One region of the Paenibacillus sp. FSL E2-0151 genome, then DNA from elsewhere that is predicted to be linked to it. Evidence: riboswitches for the same ligand, from Rfam matches in the RefSeq annotation. Region 1 holds a riboswitch; each other region holds the start of a gene.

Region 1 (7,363 bases):
AAAGGGTTTACATAAAATAAATGCCAGACAATCCGCTATTCTTGTTTGTTATTCCTGGTTGCGGTTTCTCTATGCAACTTACTATTATCGAGGAGGATGAAAGTAGTGAAATTCAAACTAAAAAAGACGATTAATGTTCTTTTGGCCTGTTTAACAGCCCTGCCTTTGATGTTAACCCCGACAAATGTGTCAGCAGCCAGCGATGCCAACATTAATTTGTCCTCGGAAAAACAGCTGATCAAGGGCTTTGGGGGCATTAACCTTCCTGCCTGGATTGGTGATCTGACTCCCGCTCAACGTGAAACTGCTTTTGGTAATGACCAGAATCAATTAGGCTTCTCCATTCTCAGGATCTACGTTGATCCAGATTCCAATAACTGGTATCGTGAAGTTGCCACAGCCAAACGAGCTATCGAAAAGGGTGCTATTGTATTTGCATCCCCATGGAATCCTCCAAGCAGCATGGTTGAAACGTTCAACCGCAATGGGGACACAAATGCCAAACGTCTGAAATACGACAAATATACCGCATATGCGCAACATCTGAACGACTTTGTAACCTACATGAAAAATAACGGCGTAGATCTGTATGCCATTTCTGTACAAAACGAACCGGATTATGCTCATGACTGGACTTGGTGGACTCCACAAGAGATCCTTCGATTCATGAAAGAAAATGCCGGGTCCATCCAAGGTACCAAAGTCATGGCGCCTGAATCCTTCCAGTACTTAAAAAACATATCCGACCCAATCCTGAATGATCCGCAGGCACTTGCCAACATGGACATTCTGGGAGCACATACGTATGGAACCCAGATTTCGAATTTTGCCTACCCTCTCTTTAAGCAAAAAGGAGCCGGTAAAGAACTGTGGATGACTGAAGTGTATGTTCCAAACAGTGACAACAACTCAGCAGACCGCTGGCCTGAAGCATTAGACGTTTCCTATCACATGCACAATGCCATGGTAGAAGGTGATTTCCAGGCCTACGTGTGGTGGTACATCCGCAGACAGTATGGTCCGATGAAAGAGGACGGTACCATAAGCAAACGCGGGTATAATATGGCTCATTTCTCTAAATTCGTGCGTCCAGGCTACCTGCGAGTCGATGCAACGAAAAATCCGGATACAAACACATTTGTCTCAGCCTATAAAGGTGATAACAAAGTCGTCGTCGTGGCAATTAACCGTGGAACTTCAGCCACAAGCCAAAAATTCGTTCTGCAGAATGGTAATGCCTCTACTGTGTCCTCATGGATTACGGACAGCAGTCGAAACCTGGCAAGCGGAACCTCGCTTAACGTATCCAATGGAGCCTTCACGGCACAGCTCCCGCCTCAGAGCGTAACAACGTTTGTTGCCAACGTTACTGGCGGAAATAGCGGCGGGAATACAGGCAGTGGCACGACGTATGAAGCCGAGACCGGAACGTCACTTACGGAAGCTACCATTGAAACAATCTACCCCGGTTACACTGGCTCCGGGTATGTTAACTTCAATGCGATGACTGGTTCGGCCATTCAATGGAACGGCATTAATAACACGACAACAGGTACCAAAAACGTAAAGTTTCGTTATGCGCTGGAAAGCGGCACTCGGAACCTCGACATTTTTGTGAACGGAACCAAAGTCATTAGCAACGAGCCCTTTCCGGCTACGGGAAGCTGGTCCACTTGGGTTGAAAAAACAATACAGGTCCCCATGAACACGGGGACCAATACATTGAAAGTAGTTACCACCGGATCGGAAGGACCGAATATTGACAGCGTTAATGTTACCGCAGCACAATAAACGTTCCGTATGGCTGATGGAAGACATTTGCTGTACGTGCAGCTAAGCACTAACCTCTTGAATACTCATCACTAAAGTTAGTGTTATATCAAAAAATGCAAAAAAAGACTCCTTAAGCGTTAGCTTAAGGAGTCTTTTTATTAGATGCGGTCGAGAGGACTCGAACCTCCACGGGGGTTAGCCCACACGGACCTGAACCGTGCGCGTCTGCCAATTCCGCCACGACCGCATATTGTATCTCCGTCATCCATATCGGCGACAAGAAATAATATATCATGCGTAATCTATCATGTCAACACTGAAAGTAATAACAATAAAGCCCGAATCAGACGTCCATGTCGATTCGGGCTTTACCTTTAACTGCTGTTAATAGTTTGGTTCATTAAAACGGAAGCATACTACAAATTACAGCTTGGAAGGCCAGTTGCCATACCATGCATAACCGCCTCTTCTTTCTTTATCAATATCACTTAATTTGTATTTAACTACCCCGTCACGACCAATAAAGATTGGTTTATCCGTTCCGATCTCATAGAAGCGTGCCCAAATTGGTGCAGCTTTGGAATCAGCGATAATTTTACTATCTCCATTAGCTCTTTCATACTTGTAACCCGTAATTTTCACTTTGTTAAACCAAGCCTCCGCTCCTTTAATGGATGCGGTAATTTTAGCGTTAGCAGGTCTGGTTTTCAGAAATTTAACAATCGTTACACTCTCTCCAGCTGTCAGTGATGGCACTTCGTAGATTCTTGCGCTCGCTGGTTTAAGAGAGCTGGAATCATGTTGTTGTCCCCATGCTGTCAGCTTACCACCTGAAACGACCTGTGTATTCAGAATCGCCTCCACACCTTTGGCAACTGAATTTTTACTGCGGTTAGCAAGTGTGCTGTCGATAAATGAGAAATCACCTTTGCGTGCTGCTACTTCATCCAGCATGATCATTACATTAATCATGGCATCATCATTGTAAGTGATGTGCTTGTGGTATCCGGAGCTTTGGTAAACTTGTGGCCACCCGCCGTTTGAATACTGCATGTTGATCAAAAAGTTAATTCCTTTGATTGCAGCTGTGGAGTAACGCGGATCATTCGTCTTTTTAAATTCCTTCGCCAATCTTCTAATTTCTGAGTATGTAGCCTTGTTGTCTATCGTGGACTTTGCCCACTCTCCACTTGTCTGTTTATAATCTTTTCTCCAACCTCCATCCGGCAGCTGGTTCTTCAAAATATCAGAAATACTCGCTGTAGTACCCGACGCATCTGCAGCAGATACCGTCCCTACAGGGAGAACTGCCATTCCAACTACTGAGAACACCATCGTACATGCCAGGACAAAAGTAATTATTTTCTTCGCTTTCAAATGTAACACTCTCCTATGTTCGTTTTTATAAATCTTCCACTTCTACTTTACCTATGATATACGACCCAAACCTCCTTTATTTGTATTTATCGCATAATAAAATCAATTTTCATCCAATATGTGGATTGGATAATCAGATAATATGCAAAAAATCGATTTTTGTCAATATATGCAACTTAATGAATATAATCTCTCTAATTCTACATAACGGGATAGTTCTTTTAACTCATGACAAACCTATTTATTTATCCAAATTCGTCTTAAACGAACCAATAATGACGTTTTTGTCATGAATGATACCCAAACTTGATCCCTTCTTTCATATAAAAACCTTAATTCCGCTAACATTGAGGTATTACGAAGGGTTTTAAATGGGTTTGACAATTACGCATTTATGCAATATAGTTTCAAATAGTTACAAAAACTTAATTATTCATTGCCGAGTTTCATGTTTGAAAACGGGGGAACCAATTTGGGTGAATTATTCTTATACATAGGAAATATAGGGAACCTTCTACCGAACCCTTAGCTAACTCCGTAGGCATCGAAGGGAGAACATTGATTTTGAAAAAACTGATTATCTCCATTTTTGGAGCAGCTGTATTATTTACATCCGGGGCAACAAGCACAGAGGCAAGCAGTATCAACTCCGTAGTGAACAACATGACAGGTATTCCTTACAAATGGGGTGGCACAACTGTAGCCGGCTTCGACTGTTCTGGTTTTATGAGATATCTTTTCAACAAATACAGCATTGAATTACCACGTACTTCGCAGCAGCAAGCCAAAGCAGGTACTCCCGTATCCAAGAGCAATGTTCGGACAGGTGATCTGGTGTTCTTTAATACAACAGGCAAAGGCATTTCACATACAGGTGTATATATCGGCGGCGGACAATTCGCTCATGCCTCCAGCAGTAAAGGTGTAAGCATCACGAAGTTATCGAATCCATACTTCAATGATCGTTATGTAACAGCACGTCGGGTAACTGGACAGTTTATGTATGATAAAATGTTAGGTAAAATGTGATTCACATACAAAAAGGCATCGGTTATTAACCGGATGCCTTTTTTGCACTTAAAAATGTATGTTGCATTGCTTACTAATGCAGCGCCTTCTGCACTCGCATCGCACCCTGAGACAGGGCATGTCCTCCACCAACAGCTCCAGCCACGGCTACGGTCTCCATAATCTCCTGATCTGTTGCGCCCTTAGCACGGGCTTCTTCTACATGGTAGAAGGTACATACCTCATTGTTGGCGAATAATCCAATGCCAAGCGCAATTAGCTGTTTTGTCTTCGCATCAATCACACCAGGTTGGAAACATTCTCCGGTAAACTCATGATACGACTTCACCACACCTGGCAGCACATCGCTTAATGCTCCAATCTGATCCTTGTAGGCATGAACTTTATCATTCATCAATGTCATGGCTTGTAGCACACCCTCTCGGCTATAGTTACAGATCTTCCTCACTGTACCTATCTTCTCTCCCGAGTGAGCCAATTATGCCAAGAAATCATGGTAATTCCAAACATTTAAAGCTCATGGCCCTGCCATAATTATCAGCTGTTACTCACTAAGTGGACTCTGGCGCGGCTCGCTGAACAGCTGATAGCTGTAACCTCGGTCCAGCTTAACGACACGTCGATTCTGACGACGGATAAGTACCTGCTCGCCATCCCAGGCAACCACAATCCCTTTCACGTCGTTCGATTCCAGCTCGTCCCGTACGACTCTAACTTTCTCACCTGACAGACGCAGGGCGTCCAATTCTGTATCACTAATCATCTTCATGGCTCCTATAATTCAAATTTATTTACAAAAAGAGACCTAAATGAAAAGTCATTTAGGTCTCACGTGACTGTATTGGACTGTCATGTCATTCGAAATTATGTCCCGACTGAAAGTTACCGCTGCGCGTGCTCTTTGCTGTCGTTCTTCTCGAACCAAAAATCAAGCACTTTGGCGGACATCACACGTTCTTCAAGGTACTCCACTTGATGCGGTGTAAATTGTTCTTTCCAAGAGAAGGACAACTCTTCGCACAAGCCTACAATCGTCAGTAATTCTGACCAGGCAACATAGCGTTTGTACCAGAAAAATTGAGGATGTTCAATCATATAGGGATAAAGGTCATCGAATTCCGTATGTTTACAATCCAGGGCACGTTCAAAATGAACTTTCGATTCCGCCAGCTTATCATTAAAAAATTGTTCTGTTGCCGGTTGGTTCCCCATGGTGTTGCCTCCTCTCCCTAACATAACCCCATTATAAATGAAATCGGCGGTCATGCAAAGGCATAGTTCAAAAAATAGGCCCTATTCCTTTAAAATGTCACATTTCGTTATCGTCAAATTGTACCGTACCATCATTCAGGGAACGAATGCGTACCAAGGCTTCCACCGGAATACCCTGTTCACGAATCGTGCGTGCCCCCGCCTGAAAACTTTTCTCGACCACAACGCCGAATCCGACGAGTTCCGCACCGGAACGCTCGATAATTTTGATGACGCCACGAGCGGCATCTCCATTGGCAATAATATCATCAATGAACAAAATGCGGTCATTCTCATGAATGAACTCGCGGGATACCATAATGTCAGTTACAATTCCTTTGGTAAAGGACGGTACACGTTCACAGTAAGCATCAGGATCAGCCAGAAGTGTTTTTTTGCGACGGGCGAATACAAGTGGCACCCCCAGTTCATAGGCTGCGGCAAACGCAACCGGAATCCCTGAGGATTCTACCGTGATTACCCGAGTTACTCCACTTTCACGAAAACGGGCAGCGAACTCACGTCCCATCTCCATCGTTAATGCAGGATCAATTTGGTGGTTCAACAGACCATCCAGCTTTAATACTTGATCCGAGATAACCACACCTTCTTGTAAAATTCGTTGTTTCAATAATTCCATGATTTGACCTCCCAAGCCTATCCTATGAGGTAAAAGTATCATATATCTATCTATAAGTTCAAGCGAAATTGCCTTGACGCTGTCCTTGGGACGCATTTCAAGCCAAAGCTCATTATCGATTGTCATGACTTTCGTGGGTCAAGCATACCTTGTACCATGGTACCCGCATGTCCAAACTATACAGGGGCCTGAGAGGGGAAACACATGAAACAGGCATTTCGGGTGCTGCAGATCGCATTTACATACATTGGAACGGTTGTTGGAGCCGGCTTCGCTACAGGGCAGGAAATTTTGCAGTTTTTTACCCAGTATGGCAAATGGGCCACCATCACCATAGGCTTATCCACCATGCTCTTTGTCTGGTTAGGTACCAAAATGATGCTGATCGCTCACGATACCGGGTCCCGCTCTTATGAGGATCTGAACAAACATTTATTCGGCCATAAGGCGGGCAAATGGATCACCTGGGTGACCCTTCTCATTCTCATTGGCGTGAACAGTGTCATGCTTGCCGGAGCAGGCTCCGTTTTTGTCGAACATCTGGGTTTGCATTATCAGACAGGTCTGATCGTCACACTTGTAGGGACATATCTGCTTCTCGGTCGGGGCATTCAAGCCATCCTACAAATGAATAGCATCGTTGTGCCCATGATGCTCCTGTTATCTCTGCTCATGATCACAAGTACCATCCATCATCCAGGTGCTTCCCGATTCATCACACTGACGACAGACTCAAACCCTATTCAAGTGTGGCTGTCTCCACTGTTGTATACTTCATTCAATCTGGTGTTGGCTCAAGCTGTTCTTGTGCCTGTAGGTAACCAGATTCGTAGCCGGAATGTGCTGAAGTGGGGTGGAGTATTGGGTGGAATTGGCGTTGGTTTCATGCTGATGGCAGCTCATTTTGCCATGTCAGCTCAGATGCCCGGCATCATCCAATTCGAAATCCCGATGGGCAGCATTGCCTTTCAACTTGGATGGGCAGTGCAATCTGTATATGTATCCCTTATTTTCATGGAAATATTCACTACCTTTGTAGCCGATATCTATGGAATGACCTTGCAACTGAGACAACATATACGTGTCCATCCCCGTTTCATTACATTAAGCATTATGCTATTGTGTTACTCACTCAGCCAGTTTGGATTCAGTTCCCTGCTGTCCATCCTTTACCCCATCTTTGGAACAATGGCATTAATCTGGGCTGCCAAATTGGTACTGAACCGCTGGGGCACCTTTCGTAAACGCAACAATATATAAATCTCACGGTCCATGTATTTCATGAATATGAGC
Region 2 (7,363 bases), 2.4 Mb from region 1:
ACTTCTTCTTCTGCGACTCATGAACCATCCTCCTCCAAAGTATCCTTCATAATGTGATGAGTTCGTTGTTCGTTCACGTTTTGGACATTTTGTCACCAGGCCATATTCAGTTTCCTACATTGCTTAAGAAACTGTCCCTTCACCTGTCCATATAGTATGCCGCGACCGTTCCTCGCTCATTCCTGAGTATGTATGGGTTACGTTAGAGGGAGAATTGGTGTTTAAAGAAAACAAAAAAGCGATCCGCCTTGTGGGGCGAATCGCCTGTAAATCGATACTTACGTCTCCATATAGGAGCTATGCGTCTGGCTGCCCGGGTCATAAACCATGACTTCCACCGATTCCGTAAGTATATCCGCATAACTATAAGATACTCGCTTGAAGGTTTCTTGCTCCTCATCAAGCTTAACAATAAAAACAGAAGGGTACGTTTCTTCCAATACACCCGTACGCTCAATGGTCTTACGGCGGCCACCATTAGCCCGCAACATAATTTTCTGACCAATATGTGCATCGAGATTGCGTTTGATATCCAACAGCGTGTTTTTAGCCATTGTCGACGACCACCTCTTTTCTTGTCCATTATACCGGATTTTACAGTCATTGTCAAATCAAAACTAATTATTATATCAGCATCAAAAAGTTGTTGTCAATGAATTTTTTTGCAAACAAAAAAAGCCCCAAATTGGGACTTTAAATGGCCTACATCAGACTGCCGACGGGTTCACTTTTAGCGTAGATAAATCATTCAGCCCAGGCAGACCTACCCGGTAACTCCCCCGTGTCTCGACACCACCCACACCCTGGCTACCACTGATGGTATTGTGCAGAACATCACTCATGTTGACCGTATCGCGCACAGAAGTAAAGGAGGCCTTGGCTGCCACATAGACCGGATCAAGTGCATGAATGAGAATTCTGCCTGGGGAACTGGCAAAGTTTGCTCCAGCGCGCAGCAGTGCCTCAAAATGGGACTGACAGGCCCCTGCAACAATAGTGAGGGCGTCCAGATGGCGTTCATATTGTCTGGCCACCTGAATGGCCGATACAAAATTTTGCGAGTTCTTGTAGCTACCAAGACTATATAAGTCATAGGGCTGACGTGTCTTTAACACCCCATCATGACCCGTAATAACTACGATATCCGGACGTACTTTGGGTAATAAGCGGTATAAGGTATCTGCCATTGCCGATTCATGGACATACTGTCCCTCTGCGGGCACACGAAGTTGCTCATAGAGATCCATACTTTTTTTCAAATAGTTCGGATCTCCATCCAGATGAAGCACCTTTCCAGGCATTTCAAAATAAGCCGGTTCCTGCTGGGCAGTCCAATCCTGTACCAGACCTTCACGATTCCGCTCAGCCTGTTCCATACGATTCTGCTGCAGACGGGACAGGGTCTGATGTGCTTTAATATGCGCCTGTCTGGTCTTGGCGCTTTGTGGTTCGTAGGGAACCTGTATCAAATCGTCCACCGGGGAATCGGCAATCAGCCGGAACTCAGTCCCTTTAATGACCGCAGCATCCAACTGGAGGCCTTCCACCCGAAAAGTCACATCGCCGCCGTATGACTTCCGAACGACCAAGTCTCCGATATTCATCAACGTAATCACCTCTACCCCATCGTATGGGCAAAGACCCGGTTTGGTTCATTCAAATTTTACAGCGCTGCACGTACCCCAGCTTCCCACATTACGGTGCTGAGTGTGGCATACTCTTGCAGACTCAATGTCTCTCCACGCCGGGACGGTTGAATACCTGCCTGCTCCAGCAGAATGTCTGCCTGTTCCCGGTTCTCCTTTGTGAAGAAACGTGCCTTCAAGTTGTTTGAGATTGTTTTTCTCCGCTGGGCAAAAGAAGCCTGTACCACTTCGAAGTAGTGTGCTTCATCCGGAATCTCCACTGGCGGCTGCTCACGCACTTTCAGCTTAATGACAGCTGATTCCACATTAGGTTGCGGAATGAAGACCGTAGGAGGCACAATACACACAAGTTCCGGCATACTGTAGTACTGAACTGCGATGCTTAGACTACCGTAGTCTTTTGATCCCGGTGCAGCAGCCATGCGTTCAGCCACTTCTTTTTGGATCATGACAACAATGCTGTCTACCGGCAGCTTCTCTTCCAGAAGTTTCATCATGATTGGAGTCGTTACATAATAAGGCAGGTTAGCCACAACACTGACTTTGTCCACGGATGCAAAATCCGTATTAAACAACTCAGCCAAATCAAGCTTCAACACATCCCCATGATGAACACGTACATTTGAATAAGGCTGCATCACTTCTCCCAGGATTGGGATTAAGCGCTGGTCAATCTCTACGGCTGTGACGGGACCGGCTACCCGAGCCAGCCGCTCCGTGAGGGCTCCAATACCCGGCCCGATCTCCAGTGCGCCCTTGGACTCGTCCAGATCGGCTGCATTAACGATTTTGTTAAGTATATTTTGATCGATCAGAAAGTTCTGACCCAGACTTTTCTTAAATGAGAATCCGTGTCTTTGAATAATCTCTTTCGTACGCTTGGGCGTTGCAATTTCAATCGTCTCTTCCATGTTCTTCATATGCTCACAATCCTTCACGTTCAATTTGCGCTAATGCTGTAGAGAATTCTTCCCGTGTAATCTGAAATACACTGAGACGTTTGTGGAACTGCTTCCCGTTACAATAACCGATGCCCAGCAGATTGCCCATCTCCATGCGACGTGCAGCAGCCTGCGGATGCACAATAAGTCCTGCCGCGATCAGGTCCTCCCAATCGATCAGGCTCGGAGCACCTTCGTATGAAGTATGTACGCGCGCCAGAGCATGACGGATCGCCTCTGGTGAGGCATTCTCCACCCCAATGTCCCCTTTGCGCGTTGCATCGGCTTCCGGAATGAAGGCATGTTTGCAGCCTGGCACCTTGTTCGCAATAATTTTTCGAATGCGTTCGCCAGCATGATCCGGATCTGTCAGTACAATGACTCCCCGTCTCTCCTGAGCAAGCGCAATCCGCTTCAGAATGCGTTGGTTGATTGCTGATCCACCTGTTTCTATGGTATCGGCTTCCACGGCCCGACGGATAGCTACCGTATCGTCACGGCCTTCCACCACAATGACTTCTTTTATCATGTTCCATTTCTTCCTTTCTAACGCAAAAAGAAGAGGAATATCCTCTTCTCTGCCAAACGGCGGGGGAGACTGAATTCAGACTCCTCCGCCGCATATTCCGCATGAATCATTCATGCAACTATTTTATAGCATTCCCATTTCAAAGTAAAACGATTTTAGTTCGCTTCCGGCTTCACCGGACCGATCACGTAGACCGTCTTGCCTTTCTTACGTCCAAAATTCAGGGCATGCTTCACACTGTCATAATACACATCAATTTTGTTGCCTTTAATGGCACCGCCTGTATCTTCCGCACGACGGAATCCCAGACCTTCGATATATACCCACCAGCCAATTGGAATGACTTTGGGATCAACCGCAATGGTACGCCCTTCCGTTACACGAGTACCGGAAGCTGTTTTAGTTCCAATGCCAGGCTCTTCAGAAGAGTAGGCAGTCATGGATACATTTTTAAGTACTTTGGAGTATTTAAAAGAAGTCCCGGATACGGTAATCACTTTGCTGCCCGAGGCAGATGTTTTCTTCGAGTTCGTTGTTGTAGCCTTTTTGGTTGTTGAAGTTTGAGCCGATACGGTCTGAATCTCAGGTTCTTTCACGACCGGTTTTGCTTTGGTGCCGACAGCGATCACTTTATCTACACGATTATTCGCGACAGATTTGCGGACCATTTTTTTGGAGACCAATTCTCCATCCTGAAATACCTTTTCGATATGCTGCACAATTGTGCCTTCTTTGCCGTTCACAACGACACGGTTATCCCCTTTGTATAAGCTAGGGTCAGCCGTTTTAATGACTTTGTAAGCGATCGGTTGCTCTACTTCCACTGTACGCTTTGTTACGCGCACTACACGGATCTTCATCTCCGCTTTGATCGCAGTTCCAAGCGCCGGATACACTTTATCATTACTTTCAACTTGAATACCTGATTTTTGAATTGCATCTTCTACCGATGAATCGGTTGTATACAGAGTCTTGGTGTCTCCGTCTGCCGTAATGTTAACTGGAACGGCCCGCTCAATAACGATTCGGTCTCCATCTGTAATCGCCCCATTCATGGACATGGATACCTTATCGTGAGGGCTGACTGTGATCGACTGCTCCTCCAGCATTTCCTGAAGCATTCCTGTACGAGTCTCTACCACCTGAGCTTTGCCATCAATAACCAGCGAAATTTGTTTCCCGGCCTGACCGTAAACGACTAACAAGATCATGATTGTAAGCGCAATTGAGAAAATCGCGATCAATGCCATTTGACGCATGTTCTCATGCTTCCACCGCAACGCGAAAGACTTACTGGATGATCGTGACTCATGGGTCTCTTCTGGTTGGAATGTGCCCACTTCTCCGTCCTCCTTCATAGCCTCGCCGTCTAAAGTAATGCATGATGTCTTTGACGTGACTATACCAAATTTTCTACAGAACACAGATTGGACCAACATAATCCGATTCTGCACCATGAATCAATCTTCGCAACATGATGTCATCCTCCTGAATACCTACCGTATGATGACAATATTTCTTTTATTCAAAAACAAAAAAGCCAAAGAAAGAGTGTAAGAGGAACTCTTCCGTGGCTTCCGAATGATTTTGAATATCGGAAATTCATGCACGAGGTTGCCTCTCTTTTTCCGCTTGCGAGGTTAGCTGTCGGGTTCGGGCGAAAGAGAGCCGCCCTATCTTGGGTCACCCGCTCATGGCGGACGCCCTTGAATTCACCCCGAGACCCAAAGAAGAAATCAAATATGGCTTCGCAGTTCCCTTCGCTGCTTTTGGGTCAGCGAACGTTGCGCATCGGCCAAATACACCGATGTTTAAGCCCTATTGGTTCCCCCGCTCTCCGATAACGGAGACTCAGCGAGACTGATTCATGAAAGTAATGTTGTTTCATCGGAAAGTGTCCCTTTGTTCATCCCCCGAACATCTGTCCAATTTTCCGCACAACAATTCACTGAAAAGATGATATCCTGTTTTGATGCATGTTGTAAAGCGTTGATCAAGTACGTTTTTCTGAATATTTGGTTAAAATATTGTAATATTCTTGATTTATTTGGATCAAAGGGCAAATTACCTCCGCTTACCTGCCTTTTTCACCTCATTTGCTCGTTTTTTTAACGAATCCCAAATCGTTCCATGGCATTTTTGGTTGTTATTGCAGCAATTTCCTCCACCGAAATGCCTTTAATTTCCGCAGCTGCCTCTGCAACCAGACGTACATGCGCTGTCTCATTTCGCTTCCCACGATAAGGGTGCGGTGTCAAATATGGAGCATCTGTTTCAATGAAAAACCGGTCCATAGGAACCTTCTCCAGCACCTCTTTGGGTTGCTTTGCATTTTTGAATGTGATCGGTCCTCCGAAGGAGAGATGGAAGCCCATATCGAGGCAACTTTTTGCTGTTTCCCAGCTACCCGAGAACGAGTGCATCACACCACCAACTTCACCCGCCTTCTCTTCACGCAAAATTCTTATGATATCCTCATGCGCATCCCGATTATGGATGACAATTGGCATGTTCACTTCACGCGCCAAAGCAATTTGTTGTCGTAATACGCGATGCTGTATTTCTTTTGGTGAAGTATCCCAGTGATAATCCAATCCAATCTCACCGATCGCAACCACTTTTTCATGCTTGCATAAAGATGCAATCCACTCCAAATCGCCCTCCTGCATTGTGATCGCATCTACGGGATGCCACCCTACAGCTGCATATATAAAGTCATATGTTTCAGCGAGTTTCATTGTGGTTGGAATTGTCTCCCGGTTAAAGCCAATGTTGATCATGCGACCAACTCCTGCATCCACAGCACGCTGAATCATGTCCTCGCGGTCCTCGTCGAATTGTGGTGCATCCAGATGTGTATGTGTGTCGAACAGCATCATGTCTGTATCTCCCTTCATGTCGAAATAACGACTATCTTCTTTTTCAAAATCCAATTTGTAAAATTCAATAATTCATTGACTCATACATAAAACATTTTGGGTAATCTGTGTATTACATCATTACGTTTGTTTCTTCACAACTACAATATATAGAAGATATACGGATATTCTGATCTATATATTGCTAATTGTGCTCATTCTGCCTGCTTGCATTTACAAAATTATGTCGATCTACATATACTCCCCATTAAAGCAGATTACTGTATCATGGAAAATAGCTCTTTTAGAAAGTGTTTTGATATCGAAATTCTTCATCGGATTATACCCACACGATTACAAGAAATAGGGGCGTATATGTGACGGTAATTCGTGAATAATCGCATCCACCTTGTTTTGCGGGTAATACAAATGATGTTTCCCTCGGTGAAGCCCACTGATGGAACGGACAATGTCAGATACTTCTGACAACTCACGTAAATTGTCCTGTCGATCCAGAAGAAGAATCTGCTTATCTGTGGATTCATCCGGACGAAACACATCATACGGATTATCCGAAGGAAAATCAATTTCAAGATCATATTCGGGATCGAGGCCAGCCTGTACAAAAGCTTCCCGAATCTCTTCCATCATTGTCAAGTCGACCTGTTCAAGCTCTACATACTTATATAACTTGCGATCCATAAAACGTTCGCATAACTCACTCAGAACAGTATCGTCCTCCTTGCGCCACTGCGTAAATGCCGTCTGAATTAATGCTTCATCCAACTGCAAATATTCATCCACGGATAATTCTCCTTCAAATAATTGAGGGAGTGGATCAATCATGAAGCGGAATTGAAAACCATGTTGTAGGAGTGTTTTCGCTCGCTTGAATATTTGCCGCAATATAATTTCAGAACTACGAGTTACCGGATGGAAGTAAATCTGCCAATACATCTGATACCGAGACATTAGGTAATCCTCCACAGCATGCATGCCTGACTCCTTGACTACAATCCGCCCATGATAAGGACGCAGCATCCGAAGGATACGATCAAGGTCAATCGTGCCGTAATTTACACCTGTAAAATAGGCATCCCTGAGCAAATAATCCATTCGGTCTGCATCAAGCGGACTGGTCACCAAGTTCACCACAATCGGCTTTTCATACGTTTTTTGAATGACAGACGCTACTTTCTCAGGAAAATCAGGAGCATACCGTCTTAAGATCGCCCCTACTTCGGTATCACCTGTAATAATGCGACAAGTCCAATCTTCGTGATTCATGTCAAAAGCTTCCTCGATGGAGTGAGAGAATGGCCCATGCCCGAGATCATGAAGTAGAGCTGCACACAGAGCTACAATCTTTTCTTCCTTCGGCCAATCCGA
Region 3 (7,363 bases), 1.6 Mb from region 1:
CAACAGAGACATGACAAGGCTGAGGACCAGCATTAATTTTAATCCATGTGCCAAGCGTTTTTTCATTGGAACCTCTCCTAGCTCGAACGAATCACTTTGATATCCGCAGGAAGAATGGACTCACCCTCATACAGTGTAAATCTTCTGTCTTGCCACTCCACGCGAAGAAGCATATTATCATCCGACTGATACTGCCATACCAATTGTTCTCCAGCCTGGCCATATGGAGTTCTACCTGCCGTTGATACCATGCCTCCATACTCTTCCTCCAGATGATATGCGCGTCCATCCAGGTCCAGCAATGTGGGCACCTCATCAGGTGCATCAAGCCTGCCATCAATTGGTGTATATAGGGCGTAACGTGTGAGTTCCCGTTCTTCGATATGCAAATATCGAAATGCGGTACCATCCTGCAGCGTGAGCACAACTGCATTTCGAGCACGATTTTGTACCCGACCAACGACTTCATAAGTGACCAGAGAAACCTCACAGATATCACCAGGTGCAAGCTGAAGCATCGTTTTCTCTGCCTGCGGTGGTTCAGGTTTCGTTAGTATTCCTTTAATTCGTTTCCATACACTCATGAGAATTACTCCTGTTCCTTATCTTATAAACAAGCTGCAATAATCAGTGCGCCCACGATATGTAAAGCGCCAGAGAACAATCCGTACCCTGTCTTCCCTTGCTGAATTCCCGTATCCAGATCCAGATTGGCCCATTTGCGAATCATAAAGTGTACAACACTCTCCAGAATCAACAAAATGATAAAGGATACAACGGAGACCAGCAGTGCTTCTCCCAGGTGACCGGCCGTAGAAATGGACGTAGCGAGTACATATCCTTGTGCAAATAATTTCATAACCATACGTGTAGTAACGGCCATATTGCCAGCCTTAACTTCAGCAAAATCCTTATATTTCGTGAACAGTGAATCAACATACATCAGGACAAACAGCAAAACCGAACCAGATCCGGTCCAGACCAGCATCGCCAAAATGTTCAAATCCATTTACACAGCCCCCACATATCAACATGAACCGCATTTAAAAGCGAAGGAGAAATACTCTTCTCCTCCGCTGGTTAACCTTGCTGACAACCAAGGTATTAGTTCTTATTATCGTACTGTTTCATCAATGCTGCGAGTTCGTCTTCAACAGCCTGATCTTTACCCAACTTCTCGAACTCTTCATCCAAAGATTTTCCTTTGGAAGACATTTCGTTGCTTGCTTCTGCCTGTGCTTCCATCTGCATCATCTTCTCTTCCATACGCTTCATACCAGCACTTGCGGTATCAGAGCCAAACCCATTCAACGCTTTGTTGATTTCCGTTTGGGCTTTTGCTGCATTGTAACGCGCTACCAGTGTTTCGCGTTTGTTCTTCATTTGAGTCAGTTGCTTACGCATCTCGTCGAGCTTGCCACGCAGGTTATCTGCAGAAGCCTTGTTTTGGTCATAGCTGGTTTTGTACTCAGCCATCTTCTCTTCAGCAACCTTTTTCTCTTCCAGAGCACGTCGAGCCAAATCTAGATTCTGAGCACGTGCCGCCGTATGCGCCTGCTCTTCACGTTTCTTCACAAGAGCTTCCTGCTCTTCGAACAACTGCTTGAATTTCTTCTCAATGGCGATCTGTTGAGCTACTGCTTTCTCCGCATCTTCCAGATCCTCTTGCATGTCACGGATATATTGGTCCGTCATCTTGATTGGATCTTCCGCCTTGTCAATAATGGCGTTGATGTTAGACATGGTTAGATCACGCAAACGTTTGAAAATGGACATTATGTTATTCCTCCTAGTCGATATTACATCGTATATAAACATACATACGTAACAATCTACAACTCGTTTCAATTTTAGCAAATAAAATCAAAACATTCGATGGCTCTTATGTCAGGAAGATCGTTTATCTTTGTTCAGATGATCCTCCATCAACCTCTCTGCAGTCTGCACGATTTCGTCGATCTGCATCCGCGTGATGGAATCAAAATGGATACCCATGATCACCGTAACGGTTACTTTCAGTTGCAAGGCTGCCTTTCGGGCAAGCCGCTCACACAGCTCTTGTTCTTTATGCCCGGGAATATGTACCGTCGTCCCGCTTACGCGCTCATGATCCACATAGAACGTGGCTACGGCGCCAATATGCGCCTTTCCTCCGGTAACGAGAAAAACCTTATCTTCTCCTGCTTCAATCACCTGTAAACGTATGGATTTCAAATCAGATGTACTCATACCCATCCACCTATCCTTTTCTATATGTTATATATGGAGGAATTATGGCTGTCATGAGCTAAATCCACAATGAAACTTCTCACACTGCGCATATTTTATGGAGCCCCCGGGTATACCAAGGAGAACGTCATTTTGAAAAAGGAGGCCGATATTATGCGCGTACGCCTCATTATGCTGATGGTTATCGTTATTTTTCTCGGGGGATCTCATGCTCCAGTTTCATCGCGGGATGTTTCAAGCCCGCCAGGTGAATCCGTATCAGGTTCGGATTCTGCGGAAGAAGAACAACTGACATTGGGACAATTACGTCAAAAATATGCCGATACGTTCAAAACCAATGGTCCTTCAACCAAGAAGGTTGCACTGACTTTTGATGATGTACCTGATCCACGGTTTACTCCACAAGTGCTGGATGTATTGAAGAAATACAATGTCAGAGCTACATTCTTCATCGTGGGTAGTCGTGCTGAGAAACATCCGGATCTAGTGAAACGCATCGTTAAGGAAGGGCATATGGTTGGTAATCACAGCTACAATCATCCTGAATTCAGTAAGCTGTCGATGAATGCCTTTCGCAAACAAATTTTACATACCGGGGATATTATTCAACGTTTGGCGGGATATACGCCCAAGATGATTCGGCCACCTTATGGAGACATTAATGAAGAACAGCTGAGATGGGCTGCCAAACAACATTATAGCATTGTGAACTGGAACGTAGACTCCCTGGACTGGAAAGGCCTTTCAAAGGAACAGGTGAAAGATAACATCCTCTCTGCCGTGAAACCTGGCTCCATCGTTCTGCAACATGCTGGAGGCGGTGTAGGGTCAAACCTGAACGGCACGATTGAGGCTTTGCCTGAAATTATTGAGGAACTACGTAATCGGGGATATGAACTGGTCACCTTGGACGAAATGCTGGGATTGCCCAAGGCCAAAGATTAGGATGACCGTGATAACAAATAATGAGAATATTAAAAGGGTGCTGTTCAATCGCGAATTAGCGACTGGCAGACACCCTGTTTGAATTCATTTTAAATGTTATTTTCTCTCTACTTCAGAATGTACAGCTCGATATCCTGAAAACCAAATGAGCTTACAGACTGTTTGCTACCCGGGATAAAGATATCAATCCGGTGACCCTTGATTGCACCGCCCACATCCCGCGCTGTGGCTACAAAAGCCTGTTTTGGCAATCCTGGATGGCTGTGACCAGTTACCAGTACTTTGGTTCCAAGTGGAATTACACTTGGATCAACTGCAATCGTACCCAGTTCAAGGTCATTTCCGAAATAATCGACTGCACCCCAGCCTCCATTTTCAGACGGATCTGCAGAGTATGCCGTTGCTTTTACGTTCACAGCTTTGCTGTAATCGAATGTTTTACCCCAGGCTTGAACAACTTTATTATCTGCGTTGACGTCCAAGCTTGCTGTAGTAACAGTCTTCGCTTGGGTCTTGCTCTCCGTTGCCGCAGCGTCTGCTACATTGTTTGCCTTACCGGGAATCGTAATTTTCAAACCACCATAAATGTTGTAAGCCGAAATGTCGTTGTTTGCTTTAATTAACGTGTTGAGTGCTACTCCATATTGTTTTGATAAGGTGTAGAAGGTATCCCCTTCTTTGGCCACATGAACTGAATCGGCGTGAGCCGGAACGGCTTGAATGAGCATTGCTGTTGTCATTAATGCTACTGCTGTTTTGGCTATACGTTTCTTGTTAATCATGGTCTTCCTCCCTCATTGTGCCTGCGAAGTTAGTTGTCGGATTCGGATGAGGAGCCCACCCTATAGGTTCTTCGTTACATTTGAAACGTTATGTACCCAATTCACCCCAAGCAGTGTGCTGTAGATCTTCCCCCTGCACAATCTGCATCGTTACATCCCCCGCACTCCCTGTCCGGAAGTTTCGGCAGAGTTCAATATATCACAATTTTGTAACCTGAACTTGTAGTAATTCTTACCAAATGGTTTTTAGCATGTAAGCATTTGTAAGAATACTGGTTAATTCAGAAAGTTTGGTTGACCCGATTCCTTTACATTTGGTAACAGAATAGTTACTTTTCCGAATCCATACGTCATTATTATCCATAAAAAATAGCGTTACCGACTCGAAGTCAGTAACGCTATTTGATCACATCGTTTAGAGTACTTTCGCAAGAAAATCACGTGTACGTGAATTTTTGGGTGCTCCAAACACCTCATCAGGTGTTCCCTCTTCCACAATAACCCCGCCATCCATGAACAAGATGCGGTCTCCCACTTCACGTGCGAAACCCATCTCATGGGTTACGATGACCATCGTCATTCCGCCTTCTGCAAGACGTTTCATGACATCCAGCACTTCGCCGACCATCTCAGGATCCAGTGCCGACGTAGGCTCGTCAAACAGCATCACATGCGGCTGCATGGCCAATGCTCTAGCAATGGCGATCCGCTGCTTCTGTCCACCAGACAGCTGATTCGGGAATGTATCTTTTTTATCGTACAAGCCCACGGTGTTAAGCAGATCAGCAGCAATTTTTTCCGCTTCCTGAGTGGATTGTTTCTTCACTTTAATTGGAGCAATCGTAATGTTTTGCTCTACCGTTTTGTGTGGGAACAGGTTGAAGTGCTGGAACACCATGCCCATTTTCTCACGAGTTGCGTTAATGTTATGCTTGGGGTCCGTGATTGACACGCCTTCAAAATCAATCTCTCCTGAGGTAGGCTGTTCCAGCAGATTCAGACAACGCAAGAACGTACTTTTACCTGAACCAGAAGGACCGATGACCACGACAACCTCACCTTTGCCAATCGTCACGTTTATGCCCTTAAGCACATCGTTATTTCCATAAGATTTGTGTAATTGTCTAACGTCTATCACTTGCACTCAACTTCCTTTCCAGTCGTCCCAGCAGCTTGGACAAAATGAACGTCATTACAAAGTAGATGGCTGCTGCAATCAAAAATGGACTCAAGCCTTGGTACGTAATGTTCTTGACTACACTTGCCTGATACATAATGTCCACCATACCGATAACGGAGATAATGGAGGATTCTTTGATGATAGTTATGAATTCATTACCGATCGCTGGTAATACAGCTTTGAAGGCTTGTGGCAATATGATATAACGCATCGCGGCGCCTCTTCCCATACCTAATGAACGCGCTGCCTCCAACTGACCACGATCCACACCTTGGATACCTGCACGGAAAATCTCCGCCAGATAGGCACCACTATTGATTGAAAGTGTAATGATACCTGCCTGAAGTGCAGTGAAGTTAATGCCAAAGCTCAGGGAAAAACCATAGTAAATAATCATCAACTGTACCAACATCGGTGTGCCACGGATCACTTCAACGTAAGCCGTACCGATCCAGCGCAAGATTGCAGCGTCATGCAAACGGAACAAACAGATGATCAATCCAATAATTACCCCGAAGATAACCCCAAGTGCAGACAACAGAAGTGTGTATCCTACACCTGTAGCATAGAAACTTTTGTACTCCCAGAATACTTGGAAAATATTTTGTGATTTGTTCGCTTTATCCGCCATCAAGAGGCTGGCGTCCGTCACCATCTGATTGATTTTATCTTCGCTTTTCAGTCGCTCCAGTGTTCCATTTACTGCAGCTAGCAGCTCGGTATTACCTTTACGAATCCCGATTGCCGCTTCTGCTTGCTCTTCGTCCGGAACAGCAGCAGCAAGTCCAATGATATCGTCCAGATAACCTACAGCAACGGTATCTTCAACGATTGCCGCGTCAATGCGTTTTGTTTGCAGTTGAAGCACGATATCCGAGATTTTATCCAGCGCAGTAAGCTTCGCTCCTGGAATACTCTGTCCGATCGTTTCCTGAATGGAGCCTTTCTGAACGCCAATCTTCGCATTTTCAAGTTCTGCCATGGTTGGATATTTGTCTTTATCCACATTGCGAACCATAATCACTTGTTTTGACTTATAATAGGTGTCGGAAAAATCGATACTTTTCTTCCGCTCATCCGTCGGCGTCATACCTGAAATCACCAGATCAACACGCCCGCTCTGCAATGAAGGCAGAAGACCGTCGAAGCCCATATCCTCAATCACAAGCTCAGCGCCAAGATCTTTGGCAATCTCTTTGGCGATCTCAATATCGAAGCCGACGATTTCATCTTTGCCATTAATCACTTTATGGAATTCATATGGTGCAAAATCGGCACTTGTACCGAGCACCAGCTTTTTACTGCTTGAATTATCTGTAGTTCCACTAGCAAGTGCCACAGGAACGGCAGTCGTCAGCAGAATAACAAAGGTCAACAGCATCATGGTGTAACGACTTATTAATTTCAACCTTTTTCTCTCCCCTTACAATACTTTGTATGCTTCTCATGTTGATGACTGAGTCATTATAAAGTACAATGCATGATTATGCAATGCATTTTGACAATACAAATCTTGACTTGTTTCTGAAAAAAATAAAGCAAACATGATATAATCAATGAATTATTTTCATTTTTGCATAAGGAGTTTACTAATGACAGCTAACAAATCACAAATTCTAACGGTTATTGATCAATATGCTTCCCGTTTTAAAACCATTTCATCATATATCGGTGCCAACCCCGAACTGGGAAATGAAGAGTATCTCGCTTCTGCCCGTTTGAAAGAAGAACTGCTCTTCCACGGTTTCACTGTAGAGGCTCCAATCCTTGGTCTGGAGACAGCCTTTATCGGAACCTATTCAGCCGCCAAACCAGGCCCTACCATTGCTTTATTGTGCGAATATGACGCCTTGCCGGAGATCGGTCACGCTTGTGGTCACCATCTGATCTGTATGATGAGTCTTGGGGCCGCTGTTGGGCTAAAATCTATTCTGGATGAAGTAGGTGGAACCATTAAAGTGTTTGGTACCCCCGCTGAAGAGACACGTGGTGCCAAAGTTCCGATGGCTGAAGCAGGTTTGTTCGATGACTGTGATGTCGCTCTCATGGCGCATCCATATTATGCCTACGAAAAGTCAGGCAGCTCACTGGCTATTGATGCAGTGCAATTTGAATTCCATGGCCGATCTTCACATGCCGCTGCAAGTCCGCACGAAGGTATTAATGCACTTGATGCTGTCATTCAAACGTTCAACGGAATCAATGCATTTCGGCAACAAGTTAAAAG
Region 4 (7,363 bases), 2.3 Mb from region 1:
GATGATTGGTGCGGTGGGATCGGACGGTTTTGGCGAACGTCTGCTGCACAGTCTGACGGAAAGTGGTGCAGATGCCTCGAAGGTTCGCATATTGGAAGACACGGTTACAGGGACGGCTTCCATCTGGCTCTCTCGGGGAGACAACCGGATTATCGTTATTCCTGGTGCGAATGGGCAAGTGGTACCTGAGATGCTGGAAGAGGCGGATACGGTAAAAAGCCTGACTGCAGCCGCAGCGGTGCTGCTGCAGCTGGAGATCCCGCTGCCAGCGGTTACCCGCGCCGCCCAACTGGCGGCTGAAGGCAGCGCACTGGTGGTGCTCAACCCGGCTCCCGCGGTGCCGGGTCTGCCCCAGGAGCTCCTGCGGTGCGTCGACGTTGTCACGCCAAACCGCAGTGAGCTTGCCGTGCTTACCGGCCGGGATCATCTCCGGCCGGAAGACCTGGATGCGGCGGTCGCAGAGCTCGCCGCATCCCTCGGGGCCGCTGTCGTCACGACGCTCGGCCCCGAGGGGGCTGTGTACGCGGCGGCGCCTGGTGGCCGCGTACAAGCAGGGCGTGCCGGCGCGTGCCGTGCGCCCGGCTACGCCGTAAGCGCCGTGGATACGACCGGCGCTGGCGATTGCTTCAACGGCGCGCTGGCGGTAGCCCTCGCGCGCGGTGAGACTTTGGACGCGGCCGTAGGCTTCGCCATGGGTGCGGCCGCGTTATCCGTGACGAAGCTCGGCGCCCAGTCCGGGATGCCGTCCGCACGTGAAGTTGAGGCCTTTCTGGCTGAGCATGCCGCAGAGGCTTAATAATTGATATAACAAAGAGGCTCTTATTCTCCGAAAAGGGGATTAAGCGCCTCTTTGTTATGCGTGTGCAGAGATTATTTCTTCTCTGACAGCCACATGGCGATATTTGCAATCTCTTCATCCTGCAGTTTGCCCTTGAAGGAAGGCATACCACCTTTACCTTTGACAATCGTAGAATAGATTTTCTCCAGATCATCCTGGCTGCCGATGTTGGCCAGAGCAGGTCCTACGCCACCTTGAAGCTGATCCCCGTGACAGGAGATACAATTGGCTTTGACCAGTGCTTCAGCTTGTCCGGCATCCAATGTTACTTCCGGCATGGTTGGCTTGGCTTCTTCAGCCACTTCTTCTTTCCCTGGAAGCGTAAACATTAAAACAATAGCTAAAGCGCATGCTGCAAAAAATACTCCGCTCATGATCCATTTGTGCATCCCTTATGTCCCCTCCAGAATGAAAGATCATCTAACCTGAAACTATCCATATCATTATAACGGAACCTGTACTGACATCATAGCATTTTGTGGGAATTTTTTGAACTAATCACATAACAAGGGGCAAATTTGGTTGTTTTGCAATGGATTCTAACCGCGAGGCCCTTCATAAACCATACAGTGAAAGGGCTTCAAGCCGGTTGGGGTCTGCCGTTCGTATGTATCCTGGGTGACAAATCCACTCTTCAGATAGACTTGAATGGCACGAGCATTCCAAGTGAGTACTTCCAGATCAATCTCATTCGTGGGATTTCGGCGAATAGCTTCCTGTACAATGGCAGTGACAAAAGCTGTCCCTTGACCCTGACCACACAGCTCTGGATGCATGCCAAGGCCAATTCGGGTTACCCCTTGAAGTGGGAAGTATTGAGTAAACCCACATATACGATCGTTCTGATCCAGGACGATCGCATATTGCTCCTGCCGCAGCTGTGCATCTCCGAATTCCACTTCCAGAGCTTTCATCTGCTCCCATGGGAGCCAGCTGTAGATATTGTAAGGCGGATCATACTGCCAACTGCAGATAAGCTCCGCATGTTCTTCTCGCATGGGTACAACGTGAAACGTCACAGGGGTTTCCTTCATACACCTGCATGCTCCTTTCCTTGAAACAGAACTCTTTGTCCACTCTACAAAAGTGATGTTCATTTAGCAAGTCTTCCTTCCCAAGAAAAAAATGAAACAAAAGTTCCGGTAATTTCGTTTATATTATAACGGGATGGGTAAAAACATCATAAGGGCACGGACGAACGAACGCAAAATGAACCTGTTGATGTCGCAGGATATAACCCGAGTATAACTTGCAACATGAATAAGGATTGAAGCACAAAAAAACCGCCGGATACATTCCTGCGGAGAATGTACCGGGCGGTTCTGTTATGCTTCTTGCTTCGTTCCAGTATGGTTAATGGTTACAGCATCATGTTGCTCAGCTTGTCCCTAGTCAAGGGCCAGTGATTCATATGCGTCCGTGCTCATAATCCGTTTTGCGCCAACATAACGATTGGCCCAATAGTTTTCACTCAATGCACTGATCGTAACGCCTTTGGAAGAAGAGGAGTGTGCGAACTTTCCATCCCCTACAAAGATTCCTACATGGGATACGCCTTTACCTGTTGTATTAAAGAACACCAGATCGCCAGCTCTCATCTCCATGCGGGATACGGAATCGCCCATGTCGAATTGGGAACTGGATTGGCGTGCCAAATCAATACCCAACTTGTCGAATACATACCGTGTAAATCCGGAGCAGTCAAAGCCGTTAAGCGTTGTTCCCCCACTTTTGTATGTAGTTCCCATTGCTGAATCAATTACTGTGTCCATCTTTGAATCTGCGAATGCGCTACCTGCACCAAGCGATAAAGCGAATGTGATGCTAAGTACAGCTGCGGTTAATTTCTTCTTGAACAAGAGATATTCCCCTTCCAACGCCTGCGAGGTTAGCTTAAGGATTCGGTTGAAGGTCCCCTATGATCCCTCTGTAGCAAGATCAATTCACCCATAACTGGTTCCCCCGCTTCCCAGGTGCCAGGAATTTGGCTATGCTAGTTATGCACCTGCGAAATCAAGAAATGACGATTTAATTTTAAGTAGTTACAAATATGAATGTAAATATTACAAAGTTGTTACTAAAAACTCACTGCGATTATTGTAACAGAGGAGTACGGCTTTGGCAACGTTTAGCAACAAATTTAGCAAAAAAAACCTCGACCTTTGACGGGGAAAGGTTGAGGTTTGCCTATTTATAAGTACATATTAGGCCATGAGTTTAACATGTGATGGTAACAATTTTTAAACTATCTGCTCTCACCTTTGGATATTTTGGACTGCCATAATCGGAAATGGCTGCATATTTTCCACAGACTCAATAGACACCTGGCAAGTGGATACGTCTGTTGTAGTATAAGTCCGGTAAGCCCCGTTAATAACCATGAGGCTGTAGTGAATGCCCCAAAGACGAGCAGGTGTACTCCGCCCAGCAGGAGTGCAATGCCGATTACAGCGATGAGATGACGCAGTGCAATCCAGAGTGCTTTGAGGGTACCGTGAGCCCCGCCTTCTCCTTCTGGTGCCGAAACACCGAACTGCATGTAGAGTATGACATGGTGGATGATCCAACCATATACAATCCAGGCAGCAACATAAGGTATACCAGGCAAAAGTAATTGAAGGGAATGAAATCCGTCCATGAGAATCGAGTAGAGCTTCGGTATGAGCCAGTAGGCGGGCAGAAGTATCAATAATGTACGTATGGTGTGGAGCAGCAGCATCGGTTTCCACAGATTTTTGATTCCGCGGACAAAGGGGATGCGCTCTTCTGTAGAATTAAAGTGCTGAAGTGAGTAGAGCAGTCCTGCCTGAATGAGGGGGCTGATCAACATGCGAACCAGCAGCATGCCCCCGAGAATCCATAGATAACGATGAACCTCCGGATGGGTAGACAGGTTAAGTTGACTTTCCATTTTGAACAAAAGTGTACTCAGCTCACCGGCATCAGCATCTGGATAGCGAAGGAGTAGTGGGATGACCGCCGATTGTACCATTCGATAGAAGAAATATCCCCAAATGAGTTGATAAAGAAATAAGAGTGCGGCAATGAACATATGCTGACGGACGAGAAACCAGCCTTCACGTATTTTCGCTTTCACCGTTTCCACCTCACCATGACAGACCTCCGAATATGGCTTCTATTAGTTTGGTTACACTCATGCTCCAGCGGGACTTCGTCTGCTCATCCAGTCCGGATTTCAGAAAATTGTTCATATGGCGGTTCTCCAGCACGATCGAGTACAGGGGATCGGTCATGGCCCAGGATACGGGGGATGTGTGAGTTAATTTATACGTGATGCGCTCTTCTTTGCCATTCCATTGCTTGGTGAGGATATGCCCGTCTTCAAAAGCAATGCGAACAGGAACGGCGCTGTAATCACTACCTTTTTTTGCGATCGTCACGGATGACTCGTACAATGTTTGACCGTCTTTCTGTACGGGCGTAATACGAATCTTCTCTACAGCAAAGTCAGCCATCCCGTTACCATAGACGTATTGATCAAAATAATCAGACCAGGAAGTGCGGGTCACTTGTTCCACAATTTTCTGAAAATCAGATGAAGTGGGATGTTTGAAACGGTACTTCTTCACATAGGTAGAGAGAATACGTTCCATCTTTTTGGCACCGACTTGATGTTCGATACCAAGCAATACAAGCTTGCCACGTGTATAGACATTGGCTGCATACTCATTCTGTGAATCGAACTTCCAGGATTCTTGTGTTAAGGATGAAGGAGACGTAATCAGTCCCGATTGTACCGGCAGATTCGGAATCAATCCGTATTCCTGCTCCATCAGTTTGTCTTCTGCATAAGAGGTGAATCCCTCATCCAGCCAGGCTTCCTCGAATTCGTTGCTGGCAACCATGCCGTAGAAGTACTGGTGTCCGATCTCGTGGACTACGGTTCGTTCCAGGTCATAACCTGGCGTGGTGTCATCGGCTCCAAAGGCTGTAACTAGCGTAGGGTATTCCATACCTCCAGCGCCATTCCCCGCTTTGGGTGGAACTACGATGGATAAGGTAGCATAAGGATATGGGCCAAACCATTTGCTATAATTGGCTAGAGCGGCCTTCGCGGCGTAGAAATAACGTTCTTTCAGATCCTGATGAGCTGGGTCCAGATATAACTTGATTCGTACACCAGGCACATTGGGTGCAGAGAAGGGTTCCTCGGCGTACACAAAATCGGGTGAGGCTGCCCAGGCGAAATCATGCACATCATCGGCATAGAATTGATAGACCTTTTCTCCATTCTTCACCACGGCTTGCTGCGTCGGAAATCCGGTAGCAGCCACTTTGTATGTTTCAGGCACCCGAATACGCACACTATATATACCGAAGTCAGCGTAAAACTCTGAATTGCCATGGTACTGGTGCAGATTCCAGCCTTCCGTTGTTCGTCCACGTCTGCCCACAGGTTCATAGGCACTTAATTTGGGAAACCATTGACCTGCCATGACAAAATGATCAGCAGTTCCCATCCGGGCAAAAATCTTCGGCAGATTCACTTCAAATCGGGTGTGGAGCGTGATGCTTTCCCCGCCTTTGACGGGTTTGGGCAAGCGTACTTTAATGAGGGTGGTGTCCTTGATATTTCCGTCATCTGGTTGCACATACTGCATCCGGTGCAGCAGAGAGAGCCCGTCCTCCGTTTTCATTTCGGTAATGTTCATGGAGCCATAACCATTGGTAGGCATGACATCACCACGAAGCTTTCCACCGGATTCCTTCATAAAGGTGGTGTCAGCAGAAGAGAAGGCGTTGGGATACATATGAAAGTAAAGCTCGCTGACGGTTTTTTTACCTGGATGTGTCCAGGTAATCGTCTGAGTCCCTTCCAGTACATTCCCTTCGACCAGTTTTACATCCATGTGATATTCCACAACACGGTTGCTGTACACTTCGGCAGTAGGGGTCTGTACACTTTCTGGAGGTGCTGGCGTTGGGGCTATTGCCTTAGGCTTGCCCGATTCGGGGGCGAGTACTGGCAATTCGGAATGAGTTGAGCGATTATAACCCAGAGTGATCCATATCCCTCCGGCAAGTACACACAGGGCCAGGGATGCAGTGAGCCAGCTCTTGGCGCGTCGTGGAATCATCGTTAAATACCTCCCGTTGACAAGCATCTACAGCATGTATATGTTTGCAATGGGGCAATTATTAGTTAAAATATTTGTATCAACCCTTGGAGGTTATAAACATGGACCAAAACGAGCAAAACGGCAAAAAACAGATTGCCTTGAATATCGTTAGTGCAAAAAGCAAGCATAAAGGCTTCGGTGCAGGCTCCATTGAGCTGAATAACCTTTCCCCGGTCATTATTGATAATGGCGAAGCCAAAATCGATATCGGTGCGATGCATGCGAAGAGCAAAGTGGAACGCAATATCAAGTTCTCAACCAATCGTGAAGATGTACCCAACGGACGCCAGGTATGGCTGGTATGGGTAGCTGTCGATCGCACGGAGGAAGGACAACTGTATGGTGGAGCAACGGCATGTGAGATGTGGATTGATACGGAAGCAAGACGTGGATGGAAACTGCTGGCGGAACATGTGAATCGCATGGATTATGCCTTGAAGCGTCGCTTCATGTTGGATGAGCTTGGACCTGAAGCTCGAGCTGCACTTAAGACACTGCTGATCTCACACAATGAAGACTGGTGGAATGCTTCTCCAGATGTATTGAAGGAAGCACTCGCCTAAGGCAGATCTTTCAACACAGTCTAAAAGAAAAAAAGCAAAAGGCCCCTTAACCGGAAATTTCGGTTGGGGGTCTTTTGCTTGTGCTTTAATCGTATACATCGATCTGAATAATTATGAGTTTTCATCCGAAGTGAATTTCCAATTGTTCAATATAACCAGGGGATATAGGTGACGCAACTAAGTCATTGCGCATTTACGTCATTCTACCCACCAACGTTTGAAATCTCCCCACCAAGAATGTTTCTCTTCCTGTATGCCTTGTTGATTCTGTACCTGACGAGTCTTCTCATCTTCTCCAGAATCCGAATCATCCGTTGTGCCATGGCATACCTCTGTCGGTTCAGTACCATCAATAAAAACTTCCAATCGTTTCTCTTCACAACCGTTGCCTGCCAGCTTGCCGGATTCCGGATCAATATAGACACTTACGACATGATCAGGCACGGTGAAGATTTTGGGTGGTACGCTCGCAAGGGCCTGTTCTGTGAACTGGGCAAAGATCGGCGCTGCCCGGCGGCCATCCGAAGTGGAGATGGCTTTGCCTTGGTCGTACCCAACCCATACCGCAGTGGAGAGCTCCGGTGTGAATCCAACGAGCCAGGCATCCGTGTTGGTTGTTCCCGTTTTTCCCGCAACCGGGCGTTTGATCGCCTTAGACACCCGGTTGCCCGTTCCTCCATTTTCGAAGACACTTTCCATTAAACGAGTCAGTACATAAGCTGCCGCAGGTTCCACAACGGTCTCAGCCTTCGTCTGAGGCGATTCATAGAGCACACGTCCTGCGGCATCTGTCACTTGTAGAATGGCTACAGGTGGCGTCC

What was found. A riboswitch is a leader RNA that binds a small molecule or an ion and turns the genes downstream of it on or off. The one in region 1 is predicted to bind cyclic di-AMP.
Region 2: linked by a shared signal. The riboswitch ahead of MHI55_RS00150 (ubiquitin-like domain-containing protein) and the one ahead of MHI55_RS11210 (C40 family peptidase) in region 1 are both predicted to bind cyclic di-AMP.
Region 3: linked by a shared signal. The riboswitch ahead of MHI55_RS18115 (3D domain-containing protein) and the one ahead of MHI55_RS11210 (C40 family peptidase) in region 1 are both predicted to bind cyclic di-AMP.
Region 4: linked by a shared signal. The riboswitch ahead of MHI55_RS00535 (C40 family peptidase) and the one ahead of MHI55_RS11210 (C40 family peptidase) in region 1 are both predicted to bind cyclic di-AMP.

The regions. Positions count from the first base shown of each region.
Region 1 is NZ_CP150308.1:2,406,480-2,413,842, reverse strand. It holds gene MHI55_RS11225 (carbohydrate-binding protein) at 106-1,791, shown strand; tRNA gene MHI55_RS11220 (tRNA-Leu) at 1,937-2,020, opposite strand; gene pelA (pectate lyase) at 2,197-3,159, opposite strand; cyclic di-AMP (ydaO/yuaA leader) riboswitch at 3,578-3,709, shown strand; gene MHI55_RS11210 (C40 family peptidase) at 3,715-4,179, shown strand; gene MHI55_RS11205 (carboxymuconolactone decarboxylase family protein) at 4,253-4,582, opposite strand; gene MHI55_RS11200 (hypothetical protein) at 4,724-4,942, opposite strand; gene MHI55_RS11195 (hypothetical protein) at 5,062-5,391, opposite strand; gene MHI55_RS11190 (xanthine phosphoribosyltransferase) at 5,489-6,070, opposite strand; gene MHI55_RS11185 (hypothetical protein) at 6,275-7,330, shown strand.
Region 2 is NZ_CP150308.1:30,564-37,926, reverse strand. It holds gene MHI55_RS00175 (small, acid-soluble spore protein, alpha/beta type) at 1-21, opposite strand, end outside; gene MHI55_RS00170 (Veg family protein) at 279-554, opposite strand; gene yabG (sporulation peptidase YabG) at 708-1,604, opposite strand; gene rsmA (16S rRNA (adenine(1518)-N(6)/adenine(1519)-N(6))-dimethyltransferase RsmA) at 1,664-2,566, opposite strand; gene rnmV (ribonuclease M5) at 2,571-3,116, opposite strand; gene MHI55_RS00150 (ubiquitin-like domain-containing protein) at 3,272-4,456, opposite strand; cyclic di-AMP (ydaO/yuaA leader) riboswitch at 4,730-4,983, opposite strand; gene MHI55_RS00145 (TatD family hydrolase) at 5,225-5,995, opposite strand; gene MHI55_RS00140 (HD domain-containing protein) at 6,329-7,363, opposite strand, start outside.
Region 3 is NZ_CP150308.1:4,007,757-4,015,119, forward strand. It holds gene MHI55_RS18085 (DUF4247 domain-containing protein) at 1-66, opposite strand, end outside; gene MHI55_RS18090 (DUF4178 domain-containing protein) at 78-584, opposite strand; gene MHI55_RS18095 (DUF350 domain-containing protein) at 608-1,009, opposite strand; gene MHI55_RS18100 (PspA/IM30 family protein) at 1,105-1,776, opposite strand; gene MHI55_RS18105 (hypothetical protein) at 1,888-2,229, opposite strand; gene MHI55_RS18110 (polysaccharide deacetylase family protein) at 2,383-3,174, shown strand; gene MHI55_RS18115 (3D domain-containing protein) at 3,282-3,956, opposite strand; cyclic di-AMP (ydaO/yuaA leader) riboswitch at 3,959-4,153, opposite strand; gene MHI55_RS18120 (amino acid ABC transporter ATP-binding protein) at 4,372-5,094, opposite strand; gene MHI55_RS18125 (ABC transporter permease subunit) at 5,081-6,544, opposite strand; gene MHI55_RS18130 (M20 family metallopeptidase) at 6,729-7,363, shown strand, end outside.
Region 4 is NZ_CP150308.1:107,405-114,767, forward strand. It holds gene rbsK (ribokinase) at 1-796, shown strand, start outside; gene MHI55_RS00525 (cytochrome c) at 871-1,227, opposite strand; gene MHI55_RS00530 (GNAT family protein) at 1,378-1,872, opposite strand; gene MHI55_RS00535 (C40 family peptidase) at 2,227-2,661, opposite strand; cyclic di-AMP (ydaO/yuaA leader) riboswitch at 2,701-2,838, opposite strand; gene MHI55_RS00540 (hypothetical protein) at 3,084-3,935, opposite strand; gene MHI55_RS00545 (M1 family metallopeptidase) at 3,946-5,937, opposite strand; gene MHI55_RS00550 (YwhD family protein) at 6,039-6,542, shown strand; gene MHI55_RS00555 (PBP1A family penicillin-binding protein) at 6,741-7,363, opposite strand, start outside.